Regions from separate parts of the Citricoccus parietis genome, predicted to be linked through region 1. Evidence: riboswitches for the same ligand, from Rfam matches in the RefSeq annotation. Region 1 holds a riboswitch; the other holds the start of a gene.
What was found. A riboswitch is a leader RNA that binds a small molecule or an ion and turns the genes downstream of it on or off. The one in region 1 is predicted to bind thiamine pyrophosphate.

Region 1 (11,737 bases):
GCCCCCACCGCGGGCGTGATCGCATCGCCGAGCACTTTTTTCACCGCACCGAGCAGGTAGCGGCCGACGATGGTGTATTCGGGCGCCCGGATGCCGAGAGAGACGTGCTTGTGGGCGATGCGCCGCATCACGGGCGTGAAGTCCGGTGCCCCGGGATTCAGCAGGTGCACCGCGAACGCCACGACCGAGGCCGCCAGCGCCTTCGGCTGCTCTCCGATCGCCTGGTTCGCCTGGTTGAACACGTTGAGCAGCTCGGGGTGGGCGGCGAACATGTCCGGATAGAAGACCTTGCTGATCTCTTCGGCATGCTCGGCGACGACGTCCGCCGTCTGGGCCACGACGGCTTCGGAATCTGGGGACAGTCTCACGGGGAGCCTCTTCTTCTGGGTCGATACGGAACTGCGGGACCCCCCGATCGTTGCGCACCGCCCGACCCGGGCGCTGGCGGTTTCACCGTGTTTATTCGGGAGCGGCGTCACCGCAGCAGATCTGCAGAGCCGCCGGGCGGATGGTGATCCGTGCAGCGAGGATCGAGCCGAAGCTGTCACCGTCGAGCTGCACGCCGTGCGGGACCTCGAAGCGGACTGTGAAGTCCCAGCCCTGGGCATAGGCCAGCGCCTGCATGTCGGGCGCCAGCTGCAGCATGCTTCGCCCGAACCGGGAGCGGTGGGCCACGCCCTGCACGGCCAGGCGCGTGCCGATTCGAGCCCAATCGAATCGGCCCTTCGGGCGCAGCATGACGACGTCCAGCAGCCCGTCGTCAGGCTGGGCGGCCGGAAGCAGGAGCATGCTGCCCGTGAGCGTGCCACAGTTGCCCACGATGATCGTGTGTGCCCGGGCTGAGCGCACCCGTCCGCCGTCGACCCGGTACCGCAGGTGAATCGATCGGTTGGCCAGGAGCGACTGCGCGATGGGACTGACATAGGCCAGCCAGCCGAGGTGCCGCTTGGCCAGCGCACTGGTGTTCTGAGCCATCTGGGCATCGAGACCGATGCCGGCCATGACCAGGAACACCTGGCTGCTCCGGTTCCCGGCGGTGTCCTCCAGCTCGGCCAACCCCACGTCGATCGGACGGGTCGTGCTGCCGAACGCGGCACTGACCGAGGCGTTGATGTCCCCCAGGGGCAGGCCCAGGTTGCGGGCCAGGAGATTTCCGGTCCCCGCCGGCACCAGGGCCAGCGCCGTTCCGCTGCCCTGGATGACTTCCGCGACCGCTCGTACGGTTCCGTCCCCACCAGCGACGATGACCACCGTGGGCTTCGTCGCCAAGGCCTCCTGCGCCGCGCTCCGGCCCGAGTCCTCCCGGCCGGTCGGATACCACCGGGACTGGTTCCAGCCGAGATGACGCTCGTGCGCCTCGACGGCGGCACGCACCTGGTCCAGCGCGATCCTACTGGCCGGGTTGTAGACGATCGCCGCATGCGCCGCGGTGGCCCCGGGTGGTTGCATGGAAGAAGCCTAACCCTGAGCCGTCAGGCCTCGGTTTCCTTTCGCGACGCCCGCGCCAGCCGTTCGACGAGCTCGTCCGGAATGGGTTTGCGTGGCGAGAAGGTGATTCCGGTCTTGGTCGCTTTGAGGCCCGCGGCCGCGATGTCATCGGCATGTGCGGAGATGGCGCCCGGCAGGAGATACAGCCCGCACTGCTTACTGAACGCCGCATAACTCGCAACGACAGTGCCACCGATGCTGAATCCCGGCATGTTGTACGCCACCATCTCCTCCGCCTCCGGCAGGGTGCGGGCCAGAATCGAGCGCAATCGTTGCAGCTCCGGCCGGAAGGGCTCGGCTGCCGCGGCAATATAGGCGTCGTGGTCGTCGATCGTCGTCATGACTGTGACTCGCTTCCGATTCCGGTAACTCTCAAGATTCTCTTTCCCTGTCCCCGAACACTCCTCCATTGTCCGGGAGTCAGGGCCCAGGGTGCTACTCGGCGATCTCCGCCACGGCTGACTTCCACCCTGTAGCCCGCTAGGGCAGATCAGACGGCCGGGGCTTTAATCTTGCCCGACCCCAGCCTGGGACATGACTCCCGGTGGAGAGCGGATGGAGAAGCCCCCTGTGGTAAGGGGCCTCCTCGTTCTATCGCAGCGGCGCGTTCTGCAACCACCACTACGACGCCGGCCCGGTCGCCTCCCGCACGGCGGCGATCGGCACGTCGTGCTCGCGGCCCCAGGCCTCCCATTCCACGGCGGTGAGCGATCCTCTGCTCCCCGATCGACCAGGAACTACCCTTGCACCATGCGGGAATCCTGGGCGTCCAGCGAGGCCAACCGCCGCTCCATGCGGGGCAACAAGGGACGCGACACCAAACCGGAGCTGGCCGTCCGGCGGCTGCTCCACGCCCGGGGACTCCGCTACCGCGTCAACTTCCGGCTCGAGCAAGACCTGCGCCGCACCGCCGACCTCGCCTTCACCAAGGCACGCGTCGCGGTCTTCATCGACGGCTGCTACTGGCACGGCTGCCCCGAGCACTACACCGCCCCCCGCCACGAACGCCCCGTACTGGTCGGACAAGGTCTCCACCAACCGCACCCGCGACGCCGAGACCACCCGGATCCTCGCCGAACGCGGATGGACCGTGCTGCGGTTCTGGGAGCACCAGTCCGCGGACTCGGTCGCGGCATCGGTCGCCGAGGCGGTCGCCTCGAAGAAGACGGACGACGCCGGCCTCGGCACCGTGGGTGTCCACGGTCCACACCAGGAGCATTCATGATGGGTCCCGGCAGCGTGCTGCAGTCGGTCTGGGACAACATCGCCCACTCCTGTACTGCCAACCGATATAGACGTTCTGGAGGGTGTCGTGTCCAAAGAAGCAGAGTTCACCGTGAAGCTCGAGCCTGAGCTTCGCGAAGAGTTCATGGCTGAAGCGGAAGCGGACCACCGCACTGCCTCCCAGGTGGTCCGTGAACTGATGCGGGAGTATGTCCAGCGCCAGCGCCATGCCCGGGAGTACGAAGACTTCCTCACGGCAAAGGTCAACGTCTCACGGCGGTCGCTCCAGGCGGGCGAAGGAATCGATCATGCCGACGTCAAGGCCGAGTTCACCCGGCACTTCGACTCCCCCACGTGAAAGTCCTCTGGCAGACGCTGAGTTCAGTGCAGCAGTCGTCCGCCTCACAGCCCAGTGTTGCGTCACTCCGAAGAGCTACCGGACGTGCCCCCTCGGGGGTGACGATCCGCGGATCAGTTCTGCGTAGCGTGCCTCTCGCACGGCAACAACGCCGACGAAGGAGCACCCATGCAACCCACCATCCCGACCCCAACCCCGAGCCCGGCCCAGCCTCCGGCATCGACGACCCCAAAGACCCTGCAGACCCCGTTCTGGCCCCGTCCGTCGGTGCGCGCGACCACCATGGTGGTCGCCTTCACCGCCATCATGCTCATCGTCAACTCCGTGGCGGCAGCGTTCGGCAACCCGGTCACCGCGCTGCTGATCGGCCCGGCCCTCGGGGTACTCACGCTGTGGCTCTACGCTGCCACCGTTCGCCGTCTCGAGAAGCGTTCCGTCACCGAGCTCGCCCGACCCAACGCCGCGAGAAGGGTGCTCATCGGTACCCTCGGCGGCCTCACCCTGAGCTGCGTGGCCATCGGCATCATCGCCGCGGCCGGCGGCTACCAGATCATCGGCTGGGGATCACTCACGGGGGCTCTCACCATCGTGGGCATGATGTGCACCGTGGCTGTCGCCGAGGAGGTCCTCTTCCGTGGAGTGATCTTCCCTCTCGTTCAGCAACGCTGGGGCACGTGGATTGCCCTCGCCGCGTCCTCCCTCCTCTTCGGTCTCATCCACCTCGTCAACCCTGGCGCTACCCTCTGGGGAGCCCTCGCTATCGCCGTCGAGGCAGGCCTCATGCTCGGTGCCGCGTACGTGGCCACCGGTTCGCTCTGGCTGCCCATCGGCCTCCACCTCGGATGGAACATCACCACCGCCGGGATCTTCGGCACCGTCGTCTCCGGAGGCGACGCACAGGAGGCACTCGTGCAGGCCGTGACGCACGGACCCATCTGGCTCACCGGCGGCAGCTTCGGTCCCGAAGGCAGCCTCATCTCCGTGGCGGCATGCTCCGTCGTCACCGTCATCCTGCTGGTCTCCGCCCACCGCAACGGCCGCATCACCGCCCGGCCCCGTCGGCGCTGATCACACCGGATGGTCCGCCACCCGCGCTCAGAACCCGCCCAACACCTCTCGCACCACAGCCCCCGGGTCCTCGGCCTCCATGAGCGCCCGCACCAGCGCGACGCCGGACACCCCGGTCCCCGCCAACGCGGCAGCGTCGGCGGCGGTGACGCTCCCAATCGCCACGACCGGCAGATTCGTCGCCGCCACCAACTCCGGATACCCCGCCACGCCCAGCGGCTCCCGCCCGGAATCCTTCGTCGGAGTCGGCCGGAACGGCCCGGCGCCGATGTAGTCCAGTGCCTCCCGCTGTGCCTCGGCGGCGCGGACCAACTCCAGGGTCCCGGTGGTCAGCCCGATGATCGCCTCCGGCCCCAGCAGCTCCCGCGCCGCGGCCACGGGCAGGTCGTCCTGGCCGAGGTGCACGCCGTGGACCGCAGCTCCCTGGGCGCGGGCAGCGAACGCCACGTCAGCCCGGTCGTCCACCAGCACCCGGGTGGCCGGGTTCGCCGCGCGCACGGCCTCCGCCACGGCACACGTCAGCTCCAGCAGCTCGGCCGCGGACACTTCCTTGGCCCGCACCTGCACGACGCCGGCCCCGGCACCCGCGGCGGCGGCCGCCACCTCCACGGTCCGTCGCCCGGACCCCGAGGTCACCAGGTAGCAGCGCAGGTCCAGCGGCTCCCGCCGCGCCGCCTCACCGTTCATGAGGGCACCCCGTTCTCCACAGCCTGACCCACCACATCCAGCGCATCCAACAACTCCACCCGGAAGCTTCCCGGCCCCGCGGCCCGCTCCGCGGCGAGCTCCCCGGCCACGTTCAGCCACGTGGTCGCGGCCAGCGCCGCCCGGAGGGGGTCCACCTCCACCGCGCAGCACGCCGCGGTCAGCGCCCCGAGCAGGCACCCCGTGCCGGTGACCCGGGTCAAGAGCGAGGTGCCGCGCGCCACCGAGGTGCCCCGGCCGGCGTCGAGCACCAGATCTATCTCGCCGGAGACGGCGACCGCTCCCCCGGTCTTCCGCGCCACCCCGCGCGCGGCCTCCTCGGCCGCGGCCGGCACCGCCAGCGAGTCCGCTCCACGCCCACCAGGCCCACTCCCTACCAAGGCCAGCACCTCGGAGGCGTTGCCCCGCACCACGGCCGGACGGGAGTCCAGCAGCCCCCGCGCCAGCGGCGTGCGAACAGGGGTAAGCCCGATGGCGGTGGGGTCGAGCACCCAGGGACGCCCGTCCCGCACGGCGACCTCCACCGCAGCCGGGATGCCCTCCATCGCGTCGGTGCTCAAGGTCCCGAGGTTGATCAGGAGCGCGTCGGCCACGGTGGTCACCACGGGGGCCTCGGCCAGGGTCTCGGTCATCATGGGGCGGGCGCCGGCGGCGAGCAGCCCGTCGGCCACGATCCCCATGGACACGGTCGCGGTGATGCAGTGCACGAGCGGCTGGCGCTCGCGCACCGCACGGATCACGTGAGCGACGGCGGCCAGGTCCGAATCAGGCGCAAGGTCCGGTCCCAGCTCGCTCACCCCACTCACCGGCCGTCCCCCGTTCCGACAACGCCCGCGGCGACCTCGTCGAGGTCCCCGTCCAGGTCCCGGGGTGCCAGCTTCGGCCCGAGCGCCGCACCGAGCACCAGCAACACCCCGCCCAGGACCACGAGCGCCATCACGGAGCCGTGCCGTCCCAGCCCGGCCTCGAGCGCGGGCAGATAGAACGGATAGAGCGCCGGGATGATCAGGGACAGGCTGTACCCGGAGCCGTAGCCGGTGGAGCGGATCTCGGTGGGGAACCGCTCGGAGAGGTACGCCGAGACGGGGCCGTAGGCGGAGACGGTGATGACCTGCAGCACGGCGGCGCACGCGGCCGCGGTGGCGAGGGTCGGCGAGTGCACCGCGAGCCACCACACCGCCGGGCCAGCGATGGCCGCAGCCAGTCCCCACAGCACGAAGACCCGGCGCCGGCCCACCCGGGTGGACAGATGCCCGGCCAGAGCCATCACCACGGCCTGCGCCACAGAGGCGATCCCCATGACCACGGGGACCGCGGTGGGATCCAGCGCGGAGTCGGTGGCCAGCCGGTCGGTCAGCAGCAGCACCGTGGTGTTGGTCAGCAGCCACAGCCCGGTCATCAGCACGAAGACCTGCCAGAAGGCCCGCGCCCACCGGCCTGCGAGCAGCTGGCGCAGTCCCGGCCGCCCGGCCGGCTTCGCCTGCTCCGCGGGTACCGTCTCCCCCGCCTGGCCCGCACGCTCAGCCTGTTCAGCCCGCTCCGCCCGCTGCCTACTGCGGTGGAACACCGGGGCGTCGGTGACCTGCCGGGAGTAGTAGACCAGCATCCCCACGGACAGCAGCGCGCCGAGCACGAACAGCAGCCGCCAGCCCCAGGCGGCGTAGGCGTCGGGCCCGATCAGCGCGAGCAGCCCGGCCACGGAGAACGCGATGGTGGCCTGCGCCCACGGGGCCATGGACAAAATCAGTCCGCTCATCAGCCCGCGGCGTCGGGGTGCGGACCACTCCATGGCCAGCGGGATGGCCGCCGAGTACTCCCCCGCCACGAAGATCCCGCACAGGAATCGCAGGGCCAGGATCAGACCGATGGTCCCGGCGCCGAGGATCTCATGGGTGGGGGTGGCAGCGATGGCCAGGGCGCACAGGGCCGTCCCGGCGATCGCGATCCGCGTGGTGCGGGTGCGCCCGAGCCGGTCGGCGATGCGCCCGAACACCACCCCGCCGATCGGCCGCCCCAGCAGCATCGCGATGACGATCAGCGCCCCGGTGGACGCGGCGGCGGCCGGCCCGGCGAGCACGAGCATCGCCGGGGCCAGGGCGGTCAGCGGCAGGAACACGTGGATGTTGTCGATCCAGTTGCCCACCACCCCGGCCCGCAGGGCGGCCTTGCCCTCCGGGGGCAGGTGCACGACGGCGGCCGGCGCCGTGGCAGCGGCCGTCACCGGGTGCTCCCGGCCAGCTGGGCGGCGGCAGTGTTGCTGGGGCTGGTGCTTCCGGGGCTGCGGGTGGTGCCGATTGCGGTTCCTTGGACAGCACTAGCCTCGCCGGGTTCGATGCGCAGCGCCTGGTCGAAGAACTCGAGCTCGTGGCGGCAGGCAGTCAGGTACGCCCGCGTCGCGGTGGCACGCACGGCCGGGGAGGCAGCAGCCATCTCAGACTCGAGCTGGGCCAGCGCCTGTTCGGTGGCGGTGACGAAGCCGGGGTCCCGGTAGGTGTCCAGCCAGGCGGCGTAGGGGTGGTCGGCGGGGACGGCGGGCAGGGCGGCCCCGACCTGCGCGTAGAGCCAGAAGCAGGGCAGCACGGCGGCCACGCCGACGGCCCGGTCCTCGCCGAGGGCGGTGGCCAGCAGGAAGTCGGTGTAGGCGGCGGTCACCGGGCTGGGCGCTGGCGTCGGGGCAGGTTCACTGTTGCGGCCGAGCCAGCCGCGGTGCAGCTCGGCCTCCTCCGTGAGGGCCCCGGTGGCGGCCTGGGACCAGTAGACCTGCGCGGCGGGGTCGGTGCTGCGGGCGGCGAGTGCGGCCAGGGCCCGGGCGTAGCCGTTGAGATACAGCGCATCCTGGGTCAGGTAGAACCCGAAGGCGTGCTTCGGCAGGCTGCCGTCCACGAGGGCGCGGACGAAGTCCGAGTCGGCGATGGCGGCGGTGGTCTCCTCGCCGGCGGCCCAGAGCGCGGCGGTCCACGGGCCGGCGGAAGCGACGGCTGGCGCGGGTCCGCCGTCGTTGCCGGCCCGCGAGGTACCCAGGTCCGCAGGTGTCTCGAGAAGGTGGGGGACGGCGTCGGGCGTGATCCAGGGGGCGGAAGAGGCGGCGGCCGCCAGCCGGCGGGCGCGGTGGCCGTGGTCCACGGGGCCGTGGCCGGAGCCGACGCGCAGGGCGGCGCCGTGGCTGATGGACTCGTGGAGCCAGTCGGTGGCCCAGGCGAGGGCGGCGGCGGGGGTGTCCCCACAGCCGAGGCGGGTGGCCAGGGCGGAGGACAGGGAGCAGCCGGTGCCATGCGTGCTGGTGGTGTCCACGCGGGTGGAGGGCACGGCGATGCGGGTGCCGTCCGGAGACAGCCAGGTGTTGGTGACGGTCAGGGTGTCCAGGTGCCCGGTCTTCACGATGACGGCCACCCCCATCTCCGCGGACCAGCGGGCGGCCTGGTCGAGGGCTTCGTCCTCGGTGGCGGCGCGGGGCGAGCCGGTGAGCACGGCGAGCTCGTCGATGTTGGGGGTGACCACGGTCGCGCGGCGGCAGAAGGTGACCATGGCCTGCTCGGCCTCGGGCTGCAGCAGGCGATCCCCGCTGGTGGCGATCATGACCGGGTCGACGACGAGGATCGGGGGCCGGACGTCGTCCAGCCAGACGGCGACCGTGGCGATGATCTCCGCGGTGCCGAGCATGCCGGTCTTGACGGCGTCGAGGGTGACGTCACTGCTGACGGCGTGCAGCTGGGCGGCGAGGAACTTTACGGGCGGGACGTGGAGGTCCCGCACGCCGTGGGTGTTCTGGGCGACCAGGCCGGTCACGACGCTCATGCCGTAACCGCCTGCGGCGGTGATCGACTTGAGGTCCGCGGCAGTGCCGGCACCCCCGGTCGGATCGGTCCCGGCGATCGAGAGCACTCGTGGCACTGCGGGCAGGGCGGAGCTGGGTGAAAATTGGGTAGGGCAAGAAGAAGTCACGCGGACATCCCTTCGCTAGTTCGAACTAGATCAGGTTCCACGGGTGTTATCTCAGCGCCGGCCGGCGCACCCCGTGTCCACGGCCCAGTTTAGACCGGTCATGCGGTGGGTGGATTCCGGACGTCATGGAGCGTTGGGCCCGCTAATCCTAGGCCCCACGTTCACGACCATCTCCCAATCGACCTGTCCGCCATGGCTGTCAGGATCGGCGGGGAGGCCTGCGCAACTTCGCCTACCGCCAGTTCGATCTCGTGGTCGCCTGACCCGCCTTGGAGGCCATCGCGATCACTGTTCAGCTGGTCCGCCGGCCGTGGAACGCGCCGACGAATAGCGGCGGGAAATGCTCCAGCCATACTCTCTTGGCACTTATACATGCCGCGAGTCCCGCTTTCTCCAGCGTCCGGAATCAATCAAACTCCAATACAGAAAGTGACACTCACCGTCAGGCTGCTTCATCCTTCGCGCTTCGATTTGGCGAGAGCGTCTTCCGATGAACTGCCCCAGTCAGAGATCGCATCATGTCGCCGAGGTCTAAACCCAGCGCCACGCCAAGCGAGATCACGGTAAACAATCCCGGCTCCAATGTGCGCCCGTCCTCGATCGCTTGAATGCTCGACTCCGCCACCCCTGACCTCTCAGCGAGCTCTCGCCTCGAAATTTTTAGTACATGTTGTCGCTCACTCTTAAGAAGCCGTCCCAGCTCTAAACTTCTTTCAGCATAAGGAAAAGTTCCCTTGCTCCTACGTCCCACCATGCAACCAAGTTACCAAACTAATAGTAACTCTGCATAGATGACGTGATACACTCGGATGCATGGCAGGCAGGCATATCCGCGACATGATCGCTGCGTACGGGCAGCGAGACGACTTGAAATTTCGTCGAGCCGCCCAAGCCATCATTCAGGAAGAGGAGGCGAAGAAGCACACCGTCCTCGCACGCGAGCTTCGTTCAGCGCTAGCCGCGAATGCAGGCGTTGGCGCATCCGAGCATGCCCCCGCACTCGAGCCACCCCTCGATAGGGACAGTTCACTACCGCTTGCTCGCGTGGAATACCCACAGCGATACTTGAGCGACCTCGTGCTGGACCGTAGCGTCGCTGCCTCTTTGGAACGACTTGCTCATGAAGTCAGAAATTGGCCTGCCCTTGATGCGGCTGGCCTACCAAGGCGCAATAGGTTGCTTCTGTCAGGACCGCCAGGATGCGGGAAGACATCGGCAGTTTCAGGAATCGCACACGAACTAGGGCGCCCTCTCGTCACCGCTCGAGTTGAAGGACTCATTTCGAGCTACTTAGGTGAGACCGCTGCGAATCTATCAAACCTTTTCGATTTCGCCTCAACCGGGTCCTATGTTCTTTTCCTCGATGAGTTCGACAGTCTCGGCAAAATGCGGGGCGATACGTCAGACCACGGAGAGTTGCGGCGGGTTGTAAATGCCGTCCTGCAGCAGATCGACACGTACAGTGGCCCATCCCTGATAGTCGCCGCTACCAATCACTCACAGATTCTTGACTCCGCACTCTGGCGTAGATTCGACTCGGTAATCGAACTCGGACTTCCAGACTCGCGACAAGTATCAGCGTTGCTGGGACGCTTGCTACCGAACAACGGCGCATCACTTGCGCGGCACTACGTTGAAGAACTAGTCGGTCTACCCCATGCGGCTACTGAGTACTTTGCCGTTTCCGCCAAACGCCATGCTCTACTCGAAGGAAGAAAGCGCATTGGCGACACAGACATTAATTTCGCTTTGACGGAGACAATCTCCCGACGCTGGTTATGATGTGCTGCCCTTGGCTGGTCATTGTCGTATTCTCATAGTGTGGCCGATCATCTAAAGCTCCCCCATCACTTGGATTTACCTTCGAAGAGGCCCCTGCGTCGATTTGATCCGGATCCACCTCCATTCGATTTTTCGGCACATGCCAAGAATCTCCGCGGAGTTCTGGAAGGATTGGAGTCTTCCACGCCCGGCATCTTCAGCTCTACCGTCAACGATGAAGTTGATACTGACCCTGAAGCACCTTATCTCGGCGACGTCGTGCTTAAGTTTTCGGGCTCTGCCCCCTTCACTAGCAACGCATTCAACGGAGTCGGCATGGTGCCGCTCGCTGTTAGCGAAGAAAAGCGATATTTCGCGCTCACCGACTCACAAGCACGAATGGCCTTCAACGAGTATGTTGGGGGGTTCCTGGACAACCCGGAGGACTTCACGGCCGGGTCTCAGGCTTTACGCGAAGCGCTAAAAAACATCAAAGGCGTAGAGCTATACAACCGAGACGATCGTTTGCAGGGCCTATCCTCCCCCATCGAGGGCTCCGTTATGGACGTCGACATTGTTCTCTGGCCGACGTCAATTGCGATTCAACGGGCCGAAGAAGAAGGGCGCCGACGAGTCGAAGTGCTGGCCAGCCTTATTGCAGGCTTTGCCGGAGAAGATGAACGAGTGGCTGCGTTGGCGACGTCATCAGATGATCCTGACATGTTATTGATACACGCTTCCCTCAACGAAGAGGCATTCAATGCCATAGCGAATCACCCATACGTTGAACGGATCCGAGGCCCGTTGAGCACTAATGTAACCCTGGCCGAAATTGGGGCCGGGGGTCCTCCAATGGAAGTTGTTCTGCCGGAGGGAGCGGCCATCGGGATCATCGATGATCTCGTGGACGACAACAATCCTTGGCTAGATGGCGTCGTCGTTGACCGACGATCGTTTCCCCCTGACTACGCGTTCGGACACTCGACTACTCACGGGACACAAGTTGCTGGCATCGCAGCTTGGGGAAATGTCAGAAATCTCCTTGACCCGGCCTTTGACGGCCAGCCACATCCGATCTATGCCGCTCGCCTAGCTCAGATGAACTCAACGTTCGACACACAGGTAGTCGGTAATCCAGCGGATCAGTTCCGAGATGCGCTGGATTGGCTCGCCTCATGTGGCGTCCGAATC
Region 2 (11,737 bases), on a different contig from region 1:
CTGGCACGACCGCCACGTCCACCCCCACCGGATCCACCGGTGCCGCGGGAAACACGGGAACCACGGGAACCGGGACGGTGACGCCATGAGCGTGAACATTGTGCTGCTGCTGGTCATGGGTGTGATGTACGCCGTCAGCGTCTACCTGCTGCTGGAGCGGACGCTGACCCGAGTGCTGCTGGGCATGATCCTCATCACCAACGCCACGAACCTGCTGATCCTCACCATGGCCGGCGCCCCCGGCCAGGCCCCGATCGTCGAGAACGGGATGGACCCCAGCGAGTACACCGACCCCCTGCCTCAGGCGATGACACTGACCTCGATCGTCATCTCGTTCGCCATCACCGCCTTCATGCTCGGTATGATCTACCGGTCCTGGAAGCTGGGCCGCCGTGATGAGGTCCTGGTGGATACCGAAGACGTCAAGGTCGCCGAACGGCCGTCCTTCGATGCGGAGGATGACGCCGAGCTGCAGGAGGAGCCCTCGGAGTTCCTCGACGAAGGAGAGGACCCGAACGCGGACTACGAGCACGCCACGGCCATCAACCCGTCCACCGGAGCCATGGCGGTCAGGCACCGCGGTGACGGCACCGTGACCGTGCAGGCGGATGCCAACCGGCGCCTGCCGGGTACCGGACGCCGCTCCGCACACGAGCCGGAGGAGGGCGAACACCCGGTGGGGTCGACGGGGAATGACGACCACCTGCCGGACGAGGACGAGCGTTCCGGCAGCCCCCGTTCCCGGCCGAAGGGCCGCAACCCGAAGGGCGGTGAGTGATGGACCTGGACATCGTCTCGCTCGCCCCGCTCGCGGTCCTGCTGCCGATCCTCGGTGCCGCGCTGGCCTTCGTGCTGGTCCGCCGCCCCAAGGCGCAGATCGCCGTGACCGTCACCACCATCACGCTGACCCTGCTCCTCGAGTGCCTGCTGCTGGCCGCCACGTGGGACACGGGCGCGGTGGCCGTGTTCATCGGCGGCTGGGAGGCCCCGTGGGGCATCACCATGGTGGTCGACAGGTTCTCCGCGCTGATGCTGGTGATCTCCTCGGCGATCGTGCTCTCTGTGCTCATCTACGCCTCCGCGCAGGGCATCACGGACCAGGATCAGGGCGGACCGGTCTCGATCTTCCACCCCACGTTCCTCATCCTCGTGGCGGGCGTGTCCAACGCCTTCCTGGCCGGTGACCTGTTCAACCTCTACGTCGGCTTCGAGATCCTCCTGACGGCGTCCTACGTGCTGCTGACACTGGGGGGCACTGGTCCCCGGATCCGTGCAGGCGTGACCTACGTGGTGGTCTCCGTGATCTCCTCGGTGCTCTTCCTGATCGCCATCGCCATGATCTACGGCGCCACGGGCACCATCAACATGGCCGACCTGGCCGTGAAGCTCGCCGAACTGGATCCCGACGTGCAGATGGTGCTGCACGTGATGCTGCTCGTCGGCTTCGGCATCAAGGCCGCAGTGTTCCCGCTGTCCTTCTGGCTGCCCGACTCCTACCCGACCGCCCCCGCTCCGGTGACCGCCGTGTTCGCCGGCCTGCTCACCAAGGTCGGCGTCTACGCCATCATCCGCACCGAGACGCTGCTGTTCCCGGGAGACCGGGTGAACGCACTGCTGATGTGGGTGGCGCTGCTGACGATGATCGTCGGCATCCTCGGGGCGCTCGCCCAGAACGACATCAAGCGCGTCCTGTCCTTCACCCTCGTCTCCCACATCGGCTTCATGATCTTCGGCGTGGCCATGTCCAGCATCCTGGGGCTGGGGGCCACCGTCTTCTACGTGGTCCACCACATCACCGTGCAGACCGGGCTGTTCCTCGTCACCGGCCTCATCGAACAACGGGCGGGTTCGGCCAACATCGACCGCCTCGGCGGGATGGCGCGGATCTCCCCGCTGATCGCCATCCTCTTCTTCATCCCGGCCATGAACCTGGGCGGCATCCCGCCGTTCTCCGGGTTCCTCGCCAAGGTCGGCCTCATCCAGGCCGGCGTGGGCTCGGACACCGGCATGGCCTGGGCGCTCGTGGCCGCCTCCGTGGCGACCTCGCTGCTGACCCTGCTGGTCATGGTCCGCGTGTGGACACGTGCCTTCTGGCGCAAGGTGGAGGACATCGAACATCCGCCGGCCAAGCTCGTGCTCGCCCTGGAGGAGGCCGAGGCCCGGCGCGACGACGGCGGCACCGCCAGCGTCACGGACGTCACCGCTGCCACGGGCACCACGACCACCACGACCACCACGACCAAGACCAAGACCGAGATCCGGACCAAGAGCAGGATCGCCAAGGGCCCGGCTCGCGGCATGGTCTATCCGACGATCGGCCTGGTGGCCCTCGGCCTGGCCTTCACGGTGTTCGCCGGACCGCTGTACGCCTTCTCCGACCGGGCCGCCACGGACATGCTCCAGCGCACCCCGTACATCGAGGCCGTGCTCGGACCGGAGGCCGCTGAACAGGCCACGCAGGACCTGGGCACGCTCGAGGAGCGGGGCATCAGCGTCCCGAACCAGGACACGTCCGGGCCGGGCGAGTTGGACTCCATCCGCGGGGATTCCGAAGGCCACGACGTCGGCGACAGTACGGAAGGGGGGCAGCCATGAGCACCGGTTCCGACGACCAGGACGGGGGCCGCTCCTTCTGGAGCCAATGGCCCATCCTCCTGGGCCTGACCCTGACGTGGGGCGCCCTCTGGCAGGACTTCTCGCCGGGGGTCCTGCTGGCCGGCGTCGTGTTCTCGATGCTGACGTTGAGCTTCTACCGGCTGCCGCGCGTGAACTTCTCGGACCGGTTCAACCTCTGGTACTTCCTGGTCTTCACGGTCCGGTTCCTCTGGCACGTGGTGACTGCGTCCATCTCGGTGGCCTGGGACGCCATCACCCAGGGGCCCAAGATCGTCAACTCCGTGGTGGCGGTCCCGCTGCGCAGCCACGACGACCTGATCGTCACGCTCACCGGCCATGCGCTGGCCCTGGTGCCCGGCTCCCTCGTCATCGACGTGGATCGGCCCAGCTCCACCCTGTACCTGCACTGCCTGAACGTGGACAACGCGGAGGCGGTCGAGGCCTACCGGGCCCAGGCCCTGAGCACCGAGGCCGCGATCATCCGGGCGATCGGCTCCAAGGCGGACCTGGCCCTGGTGCAGGAGGACGAGGCGCGCGGCGCCGAGCCCATGGCGGGGAGGAGGCTCCGATGACGATGCTGGAATGGGCGGGGATCATCTGCCTGGTACTGCTGGGCGTGGGAGCCCTGGCGGCGATCTACCGGATCGTTCGCGGGCCCTCGATCCTGGACCGGGCCATCGCCACGGACGTGCTGTTGATCGTCATCTCGTCCGCGCTGTGCGTGGAGATGGCCGTGCACCACCACACGGACAACATCGTGTTCGTGGTGGTGGCCTCCGTGATCGGCTTCGTGGGATCGGTGACGCTGTCCCGGTTCGCGGCCGAGGCCAGGAAGGAGCCGAGTGAACGTGCCTGACATGGACTGGATCCAGATCTCAGACGGAGTCGCAGCAGTGCTGCTGGTGCTCGGTGCCCTGATGTCCACCGTGGCCGGGATCGGCCTGTTCCGGTTCCCGGACCAGCTCTCCCGCATGCACGCTGGGACCAAGCCCCAGGTCCTGGGCCTGTTGCTGATGCTGCTGGCCCTGGCCTTCGCCTGGCGGGCCTGGGTGTGGGTCCCCGTGCTCGTGCTGGCGTGGGTACTCCAGATGCTCACCGCCCCGGTCTCCGCCCACCTCGTGGGCCGAGCGGGATACCGGACCAAGCACCTCAAGAAGGAGTACCTCTACGTGGACGAGCTCGCGGACGTGGTCGCCAGCCATGACGATGCCGGCAAGCCCGCGGCCTCGGCGCCGGACCAACGGACCGTACCGAGGGAGGACCCCACCGACCACGGGGGCCGGGACTAGGCGCTACTGTCCTCCGGATTCTGGTTGGCCTGCCCGCCCGGGCCGCGCCCGTGCCCGCGCGCCCGGTGCGGCCATCGGAGAACGCGACGGCCGGCGTCGGGCCCGGTCAACGGTGCCCGACGCCGGCCGCTGGCTGACGCTGTACAGGTCGGCTCGGCTCACACCTCGGCGGCGCCGGCCTTCTTGGGGGAGCGGGACTTCATCGACTCGATGGCCTTGTGGGCGCCGCGCTGGGAGGTGACCCGGATCAGGGCGGTGATGCCGGCGGAGATCGTGGCGAAGGTGATGGCACTCCACATGTTCGCCTCGGTGTCCTCCGCGTCCTTGGGGGCGTCATGGCCGGTCACCTTCCGCCAGGTGAACTCGACGACCTTGGTGCCGACATAGCCGCCGACGACGGTGATCGCGGTGCTGACGATCTTGTCCGTGAGATTGTTCATGGGGTGTCCTCCCGGCTTGACTGCATGGTCGTTCCCCAGCCTATCGGGTCGGTGGATCGACCGGGCCTCGTGGACTATGCTGGCTGGACACTGTGAACGACAGGGGAGCACCTTCGGGTGCTGAGAGTGCGCCCAGCGCAGACCCTCGAACCTGCTCCGGTTAGCACCGGCGAAGGAAGTCGAGTTCTCTGATGGAACGTCAGGAACCGTCCACCGGCATTCGTCTTCGAGTGCCCTCGGCGTACCGTTCCGTCCCCCTCCTTGCATCCTTGAGGAGGAACACCACATGGTCTCCATGAAGACCGGCAACACCCCGCACCACCCCGGCGCAACCCCCGGGCACGACGCCGGCCACGCGCCGTCCGCCGACACCGGCGGCACGACCGGCACCGGCCGGGCAGCCCGCAACGCCGCCCCGAACCGGCGCTCCTGGCGGGTGGTGGACATCGTCGTGGCGGCCGTCATCGCGGTGGCCTCCGGCGTCATCTTCTGGGCCTGGAACCTCGCCTATGCCGGGCTGAGCCCCGCCTTCGCGGCCTTCCCGCCGTCCTCCGCCCTGGTGGCCGGAATGTGGCTGTTCCCGGCCGTGCTCGGCGGACTCATCATCCGCAGACCCGGGGCCGCGCTGTTCACCGAACTGGTGGCCGCAACGGTCTCTGCCCTGCTCGGCTCCCAGTTCGGCCTGACCGTGCTGGCCTCCGGCGTGGTCCAGGGCCTCGGGGCCGAACTGATCCTGCTGGCCTTCCTCTACCGCCGCTTCACGTTGCCCGTGGCACTGCTCGCCGGCCTGGTCACGGGGATCTTCGGTGGTATCAATGACGCGTTCATCTTCAACTGGTTCCCCGAGTACACGCTGGACTGGAAGCTGATCTACGTGGGACTGGTGGGCGTGTCCGGGCTGGTGATCGCCGGCCTGCTGTCCTGGCTGGCCACGCGTGGTCTCGCGGCCACGGGGGCCCTGTCCGCCCTGGCCTCCCGCCGTGCCCACCAGGAGCCGGTGGCCTGAGCGGTGCCGGGAGCGCGCATCACCGCCGCGGACTGGGGCTGGCGCCACGCCGGCCGGCCGGTCCCCGCCGTCGCGGGGCTGGACCTGGAGGTGCCGGCCGGGCAGAAGGTCCTGCTGGCAGGCCCCTCCGGTGCCGGCAAGTCCACCCTGCTCTACGCCCTCGCCGGGGTGCTGGATCCCGCCGACGAGTCCGAGGAGACCGGTTCCCTGCGGGTGGACGGCGCCGTATCGCGTGAGCTGCGCGGCCACGCCGGGCTGGTGCAGCAGGATCCCGAGACCCAGGTGATCCTGTCCCGGGTCGGCGATGATGCGGCGTTCGGCGCCGAGAACCTGCAGGTGCCGCGGGAGCAGATCTGGGACCGCGTCCGGGACGCACTGGACGCCGTGGGACTGGGTGAGGACCAGGGGATCTCCCTGGCCCGGGACACCTCGCGACTCTCCGGCGGGCAGAAGCAGCGCCTCGCCCTGGCCGGGATCCTGGCGATGCGCCCGCCGCTGATCCTGCTGGACGAGCCGACCGCGAACCTGGATCCGTCCGGGGTGCTGGAGGTCCGCGACGCCGTGCTCGCCGTGGTCGAGCGGACCGGCGCGACCCTGCTCGTGGTCGAGCACCGCCTCGCCGTGTGGGCCGACCATGTGGACCGCATGCTCGTCGTGGAGCCCGGCGGCGGGATCAGCCACGACGGTCCCCCGGGCGAGCTCCTCGCCCCGGGCCCCGTCCGGGATGAGCTGGCCGCGGCGGGCGTCTGGGTGCCCGGCCGTGTTCCGACACCGATTACCCCCACCCCTCGCAACTGGAGGTCGAATTCGCACCGGAATGGGCCTGGTACCGACCCAAATCCGGGCGATATTGACCTCCAGTTGCAGGGGGGCGCGGAAAGAATCAACAGCACGACGGCGGCGCCCCCCGGTGCGCTGTTGACCGCCCGTGGCCTGGCCGTCTCCCGGGAGCCAGTGACACCGGGATGGCGCCGGCGCTTCGGTCCCACCCCGAAGCCGGTCCAGCGGGACCTGGACCTGGAGCTGGGAGCCGGCGAGGCCGTCGTCGTGACCGGTGCCAACGGCAGCGGCAAGTCCACGCTGTTGCTGACCCTGGCCGGACTGATCCCCTCCCACGCGGGCACGCTCACGGCGGGGGCCGCGCTCAAGGGGGAGCGAGCCGGCCATCTGCCGGACGACCCGCACCGGTGGAAGGCCGCTGACCTGGTCAGCCGGATCGGCACGGTCTTCCAGGAACCCGAGCATCAGTTCGTCGCGACCACCGTGCGGGACGAGCTGTTGTTCGGTCCCCGCCATGCCCGCGATCCCGAGACCGGGCAGCGGCTGTTCACGGACGAGGAGGCAGCCGCGCGGGTAGATGGGCTGCTGGCGGAGCTGAATCTGGAAGCGCTGGCCGAGGTCAACCCGTTCACCCTTTCCGGCGGGGAGAAGCGGCGGCTGTCCGTCGCCACGGTGCTGGCCGCCGGGCCTGAGGTGGTGTTCCTCGACGAGCCGACCTTCGGCCAGGACGCCAACACGTGGGCCGTGCTCACGGGCTTGCTGCGCGGGCTGGTGGCCGAGGGCCGCTCGGTGCTGGCCGTGACCCATGATGCCGACTTCGCCGCCGCGCTCGACGCCCGGGTGGTCGAGCTGGAGGTGGCCGCGTGACGGTGCCCGTTGCCGCCCTCGCGGCTCCGTCCCGCCCCGTGGCCGGATCGGTCTTCGAGCGCGCCAACCCCCTGGCCAAGCTGGCGGCACTGCTGCCGGTGACGGCGGTGCTGGTGGCGACGATGGACTGGGTGTCCTCCGGAACCGTGCTGGTGGCCGCCGTGGCCCTGTTGCCGCTGTCCGGGATCCGGGTCGGCGAGTTCTTCCGGCGGGCCTGGGTGCTGGTGGCGGCCGCGCTGGTCTCCGCTTGGGGCACCGCCCTGGTCGGCGAAGACTCCGGATCAATGCTGTTCGAGGCGGGGCCGGTGAGCATCTCCGAGGGCTCGGTCCTGGCCGGGGCGGCCACGGGGTTACGCATCCTCGCAGTGGCGCTGCCCGGCGTGATGGTCTTTATCAGCACCGACCCCACCGACCTGGCCGACGCCCTGTCCCAACGGCTGCGACTGCCCGCCCGCTTCGTCCTCGGCTCCCTGGCGGCCTTCCGGCTGTTGGGCGTGCTGACGGAGGAATGGCGGACCCTCGGCCAGGCACGGCGAGCCCGTGGCGTCGGGGCCGGAGGAAACCCGGTCCGACGACTGGGCTCCTGGCTCGGTCAGGTGTTCGGACTCATGGTGCAGGCCATCCGCCGCGCCACCAAGCTCGCCGTCACGATGGAGGCGCGGGGCTTCGGAACCGGCGACCGCACCTGGGCGCGGGAATCGCGGTTCGGTGCGGTGGACGTCTGGGTGGTCCTGGGCGGCATCGGGCTGGCTGCCCTAGCAGCCGGCCTGTCCGTGGCAACCGGGGCTTTCAACCTCGTCTGGGCGTAGGGTCACGGCCCGTGTTCGCCGGGTTCCCGGTCCTCGGCCAGGAAGCCGTTCAGCAGCTCGGTGAGCTCGGCGTCCTGCGGGATCTCCTCGCCGTCCAGATGGGTCACGGGGGCGACCAGGCGCACCGAGGACACCAGCCAGACCCCGTCGGCATCCATCAGGTCTGAGGGCTCCAACGGCCCGTACCCCAGCTGCCACCCGGCGGCCTGGGCGGCGGCGAAGATGGTGCCCTGCGAGGTGCCAGGCAGGATCCCGGAGCTGCGCAGGGGCGTGATGAGCTCGATCCCTGTGCTGCCGTCCTGCTGCGGGACCCGCCGGGCCATCAGCACGGTGGAGGTCGGTCCCTCCAGCACCTGGCCGTCCGAGGACGTGAAGATCACGTCGTCCGCGCCCTGCGAGGTGGCGTAGCGCAGGGCGGCCATGTTCACGGCATAGCTGAGCGACTTGGTGCCCATCAGCAGCCAGGGCGCGCGCTCGGCCACCCCGGAGTCGACGCCGCGGTCCAGTAGCAGCACCTTCAGGCCGCGCTCACGGGCGGCGGCCAGACCCGGGGACACGGGGGAGACGAGCACCCAATAGGTGCCGGTGAGGTGCGACGGGACCGGCAGCCCCGGTTCTGTGGCCTCGGCCAGCTCGCCATCGGAACCGACGTCGGCCGCGCCCCGCACGTAGTGCCCTCCGCCGGGTGCCCCCTCCGGGCCTCGGGTGGCCACCAGCTTCACCACGGCGTCGACGCCCGGGTTGCCAGCGGTGAACGCCTCCAGTCCCACCGCGGCGGCCCGCCGCCAGTCCGCTGCCGGCGGGAGGGGAATCTCCAGGGCCTCGGCCGAGGTGGCCAGTCGTGCCAGGTGGGAATCCTCTTTGCGGACTCGGAATGGTGCTCCCGTGCCCGTGCCCGTGCCCGTGCCCGTGCCCGAGCCTTTAGTCGCCACGGCGGTCATGGTCTCGAACACGCCGTCCCCCCGGGTCAGGCCTTGGTCCGTCACCAGGATGGCGGGCCGGCGGGGATCGTCCACCCGCAGGCTCACGCCGGCACCGCCTGCGGCCCCGGCACCGGAGCCGGTGGGGAAACCGGCACCGCCTGCGGAACCGGCACCGCCCGCGGAACCGGCACCGCCCGCGGAACTGGCACTGTTTGCGGAACCGGCCGGGCCGGCGTCGGGCTCGAGGTAGACGACCACGGATTCCCCGGGACCCGGGACGAACGGTGCAGCTGGCTGGGACGACTCTGTCATAGGCCACAGCCTACGCAGGAGGGCGGGGCGCATCCGTGATGCGCCCCGCCCCATAGCGGTGGTGATGCGGTGTCAGACCCGGGTCAGCGCGGGGTCGTCGTCACGGCCCCCGCCGTCTCCGCCGTCGCTGGACCCGCCGCCGGACCCAGCACCATCAGTACCGTCAGCGCCGGCCAGCTCCGGATCCGAGTAGCCGTGGCTGCGTTCCAGCGAGGAACCCTCGACGTCCACGTTCGGCAGGATCCGGTCCAGCCACTTCGGCAGCCACCAGGCGGAGTCGCCGAACAGGTGCATCAGGGCCGGGATCAGCAGCAGCCGGACCACGAAGGCGTCCACGAGCACGCCGAACGCCAGACCGAAGCCGATCGGCCGGATCATGGCGGACTCGGAGAACACGAAGCCGCCGAACACGCTGATCATGATGATGGCCGCGGCGATGACCACGGAGCGGCCGGCCTTCAGCCCCTGCTGGACCGCCACGCGGGCGGAGGAGCCGTGGGCATAGGCCTCACGCATGCCGGTGGAGATGAACAGCTGGTAGTCCATCGCCAGGCCGAACAGCACACCCACCATGATGGTCGGCAGGAAGGCCAGGATCGGGGCCGGATTGTGGACCTGGAAGACCGTGGCCAGCCAGCCCCACTGGTAGATGGCCACCACGCCACCCATCGCGGCGAAGGCGGAGAGGATGAACCCGCCGGTGGCGATCAGCGGCACCAACAGCGAGCGGAACACCACGATCATGATGATCAGGGACAGCCCGACGACGACGCCCAGGTACAGCGGCAGGGCCTCGGCGAGCTTCTCCGCCACGTCCACGAAACCACTGGTGGTGCCGGCCACGGCCAGGTTGGTGGACTCTGACTCCGGCTCCGTGGCGCGCAGCGTGTGCACCAGTTCCTCGGTGGAGACCGCGTTCGGGCCGCCTTCCGGGATGACCTGGAACATCGCCATGCCGTTGTCCTCGGACACGGCCGCCGGGACCACGGAGGTCACACTCTCGATGCCCTGGAGCTGCTGCGCGACGGCCAGCTGCTCGTCCACGATCTCGGTGTCCGTCAGGCCCTCCGGCAGATCCGCGGTCACCACGAGGGGACCGTTGCGGCCTTCGCCGAACTTGTCGCCGATGGTCTCGTAGGCCTGGTAGCTGGCCGACTCCGGCGGCTCCGAGGCGCCGTCCGGCAGGCCGAGGCGCATGGAGAAGAACGGGATGGCGATGACGGCCAGCAGAACCACGGACCCGACGGCGGTGAGCACCGCGCGCACCGTGGACATCGGCTGGGGTGCCTTGCCGGTGGGGGAGGCGTGCTCCGCAGCGGCGGTGTGCTTGCCGGTGCTGGCCGTCCTGGTGGCTGCCGCCACCGTGGCGTCCGCGGCGGCCCGCTCCTTCTTGGAGAGCACCCGGTGCTTCGCCAGGCCCAGCAGGGCCGGCATCATGGTGATGGCGATCAGCACGGCCAGGGCCACGCAGACGGCGCCCACGGTGCCCATCAGGCCCAGGAACGGGATGCCGGTGACGTTCAGGGCGGCCAGGGCGATGACCACGGTCAGGCCGGCGAACACCACGGCGTTGCCGGAGGTGCCCGTGGCCAGGCCGATGGACTCGTGCAGCGGGAGACCGTCCTTGAGCTGGCGCCGGTGGCGGTTGATGATGAACAGGGCGTAGTCGATGCCCACGGCCAGGCCGAGCATCAGGCCCAGCACGGGCGTCACGGACAACATGTCGATCATCCCGGAGAACGCCAGCGTGCCGGCGGCGCCGATGGCCACACCGATCAGGGCGGTCAGGATCGGCAGGCCCGCGGCCACGAGGGTGCCGAGCGTGATGAACAGCACGATCCCGGCGATGACCAGGCCGATGACCTCGGCCGGCCCGACGATCTGGGGGATGGCCTGGGAGAGGTCGTTGGCGGGCAGCACCTCGACGCCGGCGATGTCCGCCTCGGTCAGGGCGGAGACCACCTCGTCCTTGATGTCTTGCTCGACCTCCATAGCCGGGAGGGTGAAGGACACGGTCCCGACGGCGGCTGTGCCGTCCTCGGACACGGTCCGGTAGTCCTGGGTGAGGGTCAGCATCTGCTCGCCCTGGGCCAGTTCGGTCTCGCCGTCCGCCAGTTCCTGGGCGGACTCGTCCAGGGTGGCCTGGTTCGACTCAATGTCGCCCGTACCCTCGTCGAGCTCGGCGCGGGCGGTATCCAGCTCCTCCTGCTGGGCGTCCAGGGCGGCCTGCTGCTGCTGGAGCTGGGCCATCATCGCGGCCGGGGAACCGGCCGCCTCGGCCTGGGCGCGTGCCTCGTCCAACTGGGCCTGGCCGGCGTCGAGCTGCTCCTGCCCGGAGTCCAGGTCGGTCTGCGCCGCGTCCAGCTGGGCCACGGCGTCATCCAGCTGGGACCGGCCGTCCTCCAGCTGCTGGCGGCCGTCCTCGAGTTCGGCGCGGCCGTCCTCCAGGTCCTGCTGACCGTCCGCCTTCTGCTGTTCGGTGGTGAAGGGGTCCAGGGTGGAGTCGACCCCCTCGACGTCCCCGACATCGGCCATCAGGTCGGTGATCTGCTGTTCCTGCTCCGCCGTGAACTCGGAGCCGTCCGCGGTGCGGAACACCACGGACCCGGCGCCGTTGGCCGCCTCCGGGAACTCCTCGGTCAGCCGGTCGGTGACCTGGCTGGTGGGGGTGCCCGGGATGGTGATGGAGGAGGTC

Region 2: it holds a riboswitch for thiamine pyrophosphate, as region 1 does, so the genes downstream of both, ACFFIO_RS16250 (ECF transporter S component) here and ACFFIO_RS06810 (bifunctional hydroxymethylpyrimidine kinase/phosphomethylpyrimidine kinase) in region 1, are expected to answer to the same signal.

What each region holds. Positions count from the first base shown of each region.
Region 1 is NZ_JBHLWH010000019.1:98,565-110,301, reverse strand. Features, by position in the region: gene ACFFIO_RS06860 (globin domain-containing protein) at 1-368, opposite strand, end outside; gene ACFFIO_RS06855 (diacylglycerol/lipid kinase family protein) at 460-1,449, opposite strand; gene ACFFIO_RS06850 (iron chaperone) at 1,473-1,829, opposite strand; partial or broken gene ACFFIO_RS06845 (hypothetical protein) at 2,023-2,400, shown strand; gene ACFFIO_RS06840 (hypothetical protein) at 2,579-2,713, shown strand; gene ACFFIO_RS06835 (CopG family ribbon-helix-helix protein) at 2,801-3,070, shown strand; gene ACFFIO_RS06830 (CPBP family intramembrane glutamic endopeptidase) at 3,239-4,138, shown strand; gene ACFFIO_RS06825 (thiamine phosphate synthase) at 4,166-4,825, opposite strand; gene thiM (hydroxyethylthiazole kinase) at 4,822-5,640, opposite strand; gene ACFFIO_RS06815 (MFS transporter) at 5,646-7,064, opposite strand; gene ACFFIO_RS06810 (bifunctional hydroxymethylpyrimidine kinase/phosphomethylpyrimidine kinase) at 7,061-8,734, opposite strand; TPP riboswitch at 8,776-8,869, opposite strand; gene ACFFIO_RS06805 (helix-turn-helix domain-containing protein) at 9,228-9,539, opposite strand; gene ACFFIO_RS06800 (AAA family ATPase) at 9,599-10,567, shown strand; gene ACFFIO_RS06795 (S8 family serine peptidase) at 10,607-11,737, shown strand, end outside.
Region 2 is NZ_JBHLWH010000047.1:8,073-19,809, reverse strand. Features, by position in the region: gene ACFFIO_RS16285 (Na+/H+ antiporter subunit A) at 1-89, shown strand, start outside; gene ACFFIO_RS16280 (Na(+)/H(+) antiporter subunit C) at 86-778, shown strand; gene ACFFIO_RS16275 (Na+/H+ antiporter subunit D) at 778-2,595, shown strand; gene ACFFIO_RS16270 (Na+/H+ antiporter subunit E) at 2,592-3,188, shown strand; gene ACFFIO_RS16265 (MrpF/PhaF family protein) at 3,185-3,472, shown strand; gene mnhG (monovalent cation/H(+) antiporter subunit G) at 3,474-3,905, shown strand; gene ACFFIO_RS16255 (DUF4235 domain-containing protein) at 4,064-4,345, opposite strand; TPP riboswitch at 4,437-4,540, shown strand; gene ACFFIO_RS16250 (ECF transporter S component) at 4,632-5,351, shown strand; gene ACFFIO_RS16245 (ABC transporter ATP-binding protein) at 5,355-6,998, shown strand; gene ACFFIO_RS16240 (energy-coupling factor transporter transmembrane component T family protein) at 7,001-7,807, shown strand; gene ACFFIO_RS16235 (aminotransferase class IV) at 7,810-9,042, opposite strand; gene ACFFIO_RS16230 (MMPL family transporter) at 9,115-11,737, opposite strand, start outside.